DNA from 2 places in the Streptomyces sp. IBSBF 2435 genome. Region 1 is predicted to be linked to the other one. Evidence: riboswitches for the same ligand, from Rfam matches in the RefSeq annotation. Region 1 holds a riboswitch; the other holds the start of a gene.

Region 1 (3,398 bases):
GCCGAAGAGCGCCTTGACACGGTCGATGGCCAGCTGCTCGATGACGTCGACATGCTCGCAGCCGCCGTAGTAGCGGCGACCGGGGTAGCCCTCGGCGTACTTGTTGGTCAGCACCGAGCCCTGGGCCTCGAGGACCGCGACCGGGGCGAAATTCTCCGAGGCGATCATTTCCAGCGTGGACTGCTGGCGGTGCAGCTCGGCGTCGATCTCGGCGGCGACCTCGGGGTCGAAGTCGTGCAGGGACTGGTTCAGCAGCGACATGGGATCTTCCTGGTGTACGGGTGGTGGCGGGGGCTCAGGCCGCGATGAAGGCGTCGTACTCGGCCGCGGTCAGCAGCTCCGCGCCGTCGTCCGAGACCTTCACCCTGAACAGCCAGCCTCCTTCGAACGGTGCGGTATTGACCAGCGACGGGTCATCGACGACATCCTGGTTGATCTCGGTGACCTCGCCGGACACCGGGGCGTACAGCTCGCTGACCGACTTGGTCGATTCCAGCTCGCCGCAGGTCTCGCCCGCGGTCACCGTCGCCCCCACCTCGGGGAGCTGGACGAAGACCACGTCACCGAGCGCGTCGGCGGCGTGCGAGGTGATGCCGACGGTCGAGGCGCCGTCCGCGGGGTCGGTGAGCCACTCGTGCTCCTTGCTGTAACGCAGCTGCTCAGGATTGATGCTCATGACGGAATTCTCCCGTATGCGAAGAGGTGATGACGAAGCCGACGCGGCAGGCTGTGGACAACCGGGCGCCTGTGGAAAAAGTCGGGGGGTTCAGCGCTCGCGCTGGTAGAAGGGCAGCGCCACGACGCGGTACGGCTCACGGCTGCCCCGGATGTCGACCGCGACCCCTTCCGTGCCCGGCGCGGCATGGTCCGCGTCCACGTACGCCATGGCGATGGGCACTCCGAGCGTCGGCGAGGGCGCGCCCGAGGTGACCTCGCCGATGAGGGCGCCGGACGCGTCCGTGACGGCGTAGCCGGCCCGCGGCACCCTGCGGCCCTCCGCGACCAGCCCCACGAGCTTGCGCGGCGGGACGTCCGCGGCCCTGGCCGCCGCCGCGGTCAGCGCCTCGCGGCCGACGAAGTCACTAGGCTTGTCGAACTTCACCACCCGCCCGAGACCCGCGTCGAAGGGCGTCACCTTCGCGGTCAGCTCGTGCCCGTACAGCGGCATCCCGGCCTCCAGGCGCAGGGTGTCGCGGCACGACAGCCCGCACGGCACGAGGCCGGCGTCCGCTCCGCCCGCAAGGAGCCCCTGCCACAGCCGCTCGGCATCGGCCGGCGCCACGAACAGCTCGAAGCCGTCCTCGCCTGTGTAGCCCGTCCTGGCGATCAGCGAGGACACGCCCGCCACGGTCCCGGGCAGCCCCGCGTAGTAGCGCAGCCCGGCCAGGTCGGCGTCGGTGAGCGCGGAGAGGATGCCGGGCGCGGCGGGACCCTGGATCGCCAGCAGGGAGTACGCGTCCCGGTCGTCGGTCACCTGCGCGTCGAAGTCCGCCGCGCGCAGCGCGACCGTGTCCAGCACCGTCTGGGCGTTGGAGGCGTTGGCGACGATCAGATAGCGCTGCTCGGCGAGCCGGTAGACGATCAGGTCGTCCAGGATGCCGCCGTCCGGAGCGCAGACCATCGTGTAGCGGGCCTTGCCGACCGCGAGCGCCGACAGATGGCCGACCAGGGCGTGGTCCAGCGCCTGCCCTGCCTGCGGCCCTGTCACGGTGATCTCTCCCATGTGCGACAGGTCGAAAAGGCCGGCCCTGTTGCGTACGGCCTGGTGCTCGTCGCGCTCGCTGCCGTACCGCAGCGGCATGTCCCAGCCGGCGAAGTCGGTCATGGTCGCGCCCAGCGCGCGGTGCACCGCGTCGAGGGCGGTACGGCGCGGCGAAGCGGCGGGCGGCGCGCTCAGCGGTTCGTTCGAGGGTTCGGTCATCGAGAGGGCTCCCAAAGGCGGCGGACAGGGGACACGGACTGCGGTCGGGGTGTTCACCCCGGCCTCCCCATCTGTCATCGGAACCTGAGAGGTTCACCGTGACCCCTGCGGGCCGCGGCTTGCACCTTGGGTGGGGCGGGACCGGTGACGGCCCGCCCGCTTTTCAGATCTGCCTCGCCCGCGCGGTATCTGTGCCTGAGAGATTCAAGGGAAGACTTGCTCCTTCGGCGCCCGGCCCCAGGTGGTGGGGCCGGAACTCTCCCGCGCGGCCTCCAACGGCCGGTATGCGTATTGTGCCGCCATCATTGCATGCCCGGGCGCCGGGGGCGCTCAGCCGCTACTGTTTCCGGGCAGGACACGGGCACCGACAGTGGCACAAGCGCGGACAAGGGTGGACATGGAGAATCCGGCACCTTACATATGGCCGGCGAACGAGCTCGAGGAAGTGCTGGCCGCGAGCCTCGGCAATCCCTCGGCGACCCCCCGGCTGCTGGAAGTCCTCGGCCGGTCGCACGTATGGGTGCCGCTGCCCAACGGCGGCGCGCCCGACTCCGTCGCCCTCGACCTGCCCACCCTGGAGCTCGGCGGCGCGCCCTATGTGCCGGTTTTCAGCTCCGAGCAGCAGTTCCGGCAGGCCGCGGAAGGCATGTCCTGCACTGTCGCACCGGTACGCGACTTCGCCCGCGGCCTGCCCCCGCTGATGGGTATCGCCGTCAATCCTGGCGGCGCCGTCGGAGTGCCGCTGCCGCCCGCCGCCGTCGCGGAATTGTGCCGCGCCGAGCGGATCGGGGCGTACGGCGAGCAGAGCCCTGGCGGCGCCAGGGTGCGGCTGTGGGAGCCGGCCCCCGACGAGGAGCCCGTGGACTTCCTGGCCGTCGCCGCCGCGGAATACGCCGTCAGCCCGATGGTGCTCAGCGCCCGCCGCGCCATGGCCGCGGTCGAGGAGGACCCGCCCGCCCTCTTCGTCGGCGTCGAACTGGACAGTTGGCAGGAACAGGACAGGGCCGCCGCCATGGACGCGCTCGGCCGCGCCCTGGGCGCGGCGCCGCTGCCGTGGCCGGTCCACCTCATCCTGCTCGACATCGCCCAGGACCCGGTGGGGGACTGGATGCTGGAGGCCGTGCGACCGTTCTACAGCCGGGACTGAGACCGCACCCGCGGTCAACTCCCTTACGCGGCCCGGCGCCTGCGTATACCCGCCGTATACGCGGCATTTAGCCGGCGCAGCTTGAGTCGGTCAGCGTTCCACCCGGAACAGTCGACCTGATTTGATGGCGGAACACCGAACGACGGGAAAGGGGCGGTCCGACGTGATCGCGGGCGCGCAAGGCGGCGCGGCGGCCGGCCATGTGGAGCAGATGCTGCTCCAGGTGGCGCCCGGCCGCTTCGACGCATACGAGAACCTGCTCGCGTCGCTGGCCGACGGCCAGGTCTGGATGCTGCTCTGGCAGGGCGCACCGGGGGCGCCCGACGCGCA
Region 2 (3,398 bases), on a different contig from region 1:
CCACCGCGGAGCATCTGCGGCGGGCCGGCATCCTCACCGTCGCCGAGATCGCACAGGCGGGCGAACCCGAGCTGGTCAGGCTGCTGGGCAGGGCGCACGGCAGTTCGCTGCACGCGATGGCAGCCGGGCTCGACAACCGGCCGGTGGTCGCCGACCGCGATGTGAAGTCCATCTCCGTCGAGGACACCTTCGACACCGACCTCAACGACCGCGCCCGGGTGCGGTACGAGATCGACCGGCTCGCCGACCGCTGCGCCCAGCGGCTGCGCGGCGCCGGCCGCTCCGGGCGGACGGTGGTGGTGAAGATCCGCCGGTACGACTTCTCGACCCTGACCCGCTCCGAGACGCTGCGGGCGCCCACCGACGACCCCGCCGTCGTCAAGGAGACCGCCCGCAGGCTCGCCGAGGCCGTCGACACCACCGGCGGGGTGCGGCTGCTCGGCGTCGGTGTGTCCGGGCTCGCCGACTTCACCCAGGAGGACCTTTTCGCCCAGGCGGCCCAGAATCTGCGCGACTCGGACTCCGGCGCCGATCCCGGCGAGGACGCCCCGCCCGAGCTGCCCGTCACCCCGCCGCCGGAGCCGGAACGGGCCAGCCGCTGGGTGCCGGGCCAGGACGTCGAGCACACCGAGTACGGCGCCGGGTGGGTGCAGGGCAGCGGGGTCGGCCGGGTCACGGTCCGCTTCGAGGTGCCCGCCGACACCGTGCCGGGCCGGGTGCGCACCTTCGCCGTGGACGATCCCGCCCTGTCCAGGACCGAGCCGCTCCCGCTCAGCGGCCGCCAGGCCCCGGCGGGGCTGTAGCCGCCGCCGGGGCCCGGCCCTAGCTGCTGTCCTTCGGGCGCCGGTCCCCGCCGGCGAGTTCGCCGAAGTCGGGCGGCGGCCCCTTGTCCTGGTCCGCGACGGTCGGCACGTCCATGCCGTAGTGGTGGTAGAGCTGCAACTCCTGCTCGGGTGACAGATGCCGACCGACGCCGAAGTCCGGAGCATCCCTGATCAGGGACTTCTTGTACGGCACCCGGAGGCCGTCGTCCACCAGTTCGCTCGGCTCCAGCGGTACGAACGCGTCGCGGGTGAAAAGGCCGGTCCGCACGGCCGCCCACTCCGGTGTACCGGTCGCGTCGTCGAGGTACACCTCGTCCACGGTGCCGATCCTCGTACCGTCACGGTCGAAGGCGCGGCGGCCGATGAGGCTTCGCGGATCGATATCGGTCTGCACGGTCCCTCCAACCAACGGCGACAGCTGTTGGTTACCACCAAAAGCCACATCGCGGGTGATGTCGACCCGAATGTCGGGTCCGCCGCTGTCCAGAACGCGCTGGTAGGCTGGATGCAGCCGTAGACCCCATGCGGGAGAGTCCTCCGAAAGCGTGCCGCAGCGGCGGTTCGGAGGCGCCGAAGGAGCAAATCCTCCCCGGAATCTCTCAGGCATCCGTACCGCAGGGGCGAGGTCACTCTGGAAAGCAGGACCCGCCCCGGGAGCGCCGTTCGCGGGACAGGTCTTCACCGAAGGTGAAAGCCGTCCCCGCGGGGACGGCGAAGCTCTCAGGTACTGATGACAGAGGGGGAGGCCGTACGGGTGCCGAGCCGGGCACCCCCGAAGGTCGTCGCAGACCAGGAGGCCTCCGCAGATGAACGATCCGATCGCACCCCGTACCACGCTCGCCGAACTCGAAGCCGGTCTGCCCTTCGCCCGCCGCCACATCGGCCCGGACGCCGCAGCCCGGGCAAAGATGCTCGCCCAGGTGGGCTACGGCTCGCTGGACGAGCTGACCGAGGCGGCCGTACCGGACAGCATCAGGAGCGCCGCCGCCCTCGCACTGCCCGCCGCCCGCACCGAGGCCGAGGTGCTGGCCGAACTGCGGGCGCTCGCCGACCGCAACCAGGTGCTGGCACCGATGATCGGCCTGGGCTACTACGGCACCTTCACCCCGCCGGTGATCCTGCGCAACGTCATGGAGAATCCCGCCTGGTACACGGCGTACACGCCCTACCAGCCGGAGATCTCGCAGGGCCGGCTGGAAGCGCTGATCAATTTCCAGACCGTCGTCGCCGACCTCACGGGACTGCCCACCTCCGGTGCCTCGCTGCTGGACGAGAGCACCGCGGCGGCCGAGGCGATGGCGCTGTCCCGGCGGGTCGGCAAGGTCAGGGGCGGCGTCTTCCTGGTCGATGCCGACACCTTCCCGCAGACCACCGCCGTGATCGGGACCCGCGCCGAGCCGGCCGGCGTGGAGGTCGTGGTGGCCGACCTGGGCGACGGCATCCCCGCCGAGATCGCCGAGCGCGGAGTCTTCGGCGTGCTGCTGCAGTATCCGGGTGCCTCCGGCGCCGTCCGCGACCTGCGGCCGGTCATCGAGCAGGCGCACGCCCTGGGCGCGGTCGTCACGGTGGCCGCCGACCTGCTGGCGCTGACCCTGCTCACCTCGCCCGGCGCGCTCGGCGCGGACATCGCGGTCGGCACCACCCAGCGCTTCGGCGTCCCCATGGGCTTCGGCGGACCGCACGCGGGATACATGGCGGTGCGCGAGGCCTACGCCCGCAACCTGCCCGGCCGCCTGGTCGGCGTCTCGGTCGACGCCGACGGCGACACCGCCTACCGGCTGGCGCTGCAGACCCGCGAGCAGCACATCCGCCGGGAGAAGGCCACCAGCAACATCTGCACCGCCCAGGTGCTGCTCGCCGTGATGGCCGGGATGTACGCGGTCTACCACGGCCCCGAGGGCCTGGCGCAGATCGCCCGCCGCGCCCACCGCTACGCGGCCGTACTGGACGCGGGGCTGCGGGCGGCCGGTGTGGAGATCGTGCACGACGGCTACTTCGACACGCTCACCGCCCGGGTGCCGGGCCGGGCCGCCGAGGTGGTCGCCGCGGCCCGCGCCGCCGGGGTCAACCTGCGGCAGACCGACGCCGACCTGGTCGGCATCGCGTGCGACGAGACCACCACCCGCGCCCAGCTGGCCGCCGTCCTGGCCGCCTTCGGCGCGGACGGCGGCACCGACCTCGACGCGCTCGACGGCGCCGCGCCGGACGCGCTGCCCGCCGGCCTGGCGCGTACCGAGCCGTATCTGACCCACCCGGTCTTCCACCTGCACCGCAGCGAGACCGGGATGCTGCGCTATCTGCGCCGGCTCGCCGACCGCGACTACGCGCTGGACCGCGGCATGATCCCGCTCGGCTCGTGCACGATGAAGCTCAACGCGACCACCGAGATGGAGCCGGTCACCTGGCCCGAATTCGGCGCGCTGCACCCCTTCGCGCCCGCCGAGCAGGCCGAGGGCTACCTCACCCTGATCCGCGGTCTGGAGGACCAGCTCGCCGAGGTCACCGGCTACGACAAGGTCAGCCTCCAGCCGAACGCCGGGTCGCAGGGCGAGCTGGCGGGACTGCTCGCGGTGC

Evidence for each region. Region 1 has a riboswitch for glycine ahead of gcvT (glycine cleavage system aminomethyltransferase GcvT). Riboswitches for the same ligand answer to the same signal wherever they lie in the genome.
Region 2: it holds a riboswitch for glycine, as region 1 does, so the genes downstream of both, gcvP (aminomethyl-transferring glycine dehydrogenase) here and gcvT (glycine cleavage system aminomethyltransferase GcvT) in region 1, are expected to answer to the same signal.

The regions. Positions count from the first base shown of each region.
Region 1 covers NZ_JAJSYW010000012.1:30,615-34,012, forward strand. Annotated here, with positions in the region: gene glyA (serine hydroxymethyltransferase) at 1-261, opposite strand, end outside; gene gcvH (glycine cleavage system protein GcvH) at 296-676, opposite strand; gene gcvT (glycine cleavage system aminomethyltransferase GcvT) at 767-1,921, opposite strand; glycine riboswitch at 1,983-2,094, opposite strand; glycine riboswitch at 2,095-2,195, opposite strand; gene V7E46_RS04370 (enhanced serine sensitivity protein SseB) at 2,319-3,068, shown strand; gene V7E46_RS04375 (enhanced serine sensitivity protein SseB C-terminal domain-containing protein) at 3,193-3,398, shown strand, end outside.
Region 2 covers NZ_JAJSYW010000031.1:9,335-12,732, forward strand. Annotated here, with positions in the region: gene V7E46_RS08820 (DNA polymerase IV) at 1-803, shown strand, start outside; gene V7E46_RS08825 (PRC-barrel domain-containing protein) at 823-1,218, opposite strand; glycine riboswitch at 1,340-1,449, shown strand; glycine riboswitch at 1,451-1,568, shown strand; gene gcvP (aminomethyl-transferring glycine dehydrogenase) at 1,631-3,398, shown strand, end outside.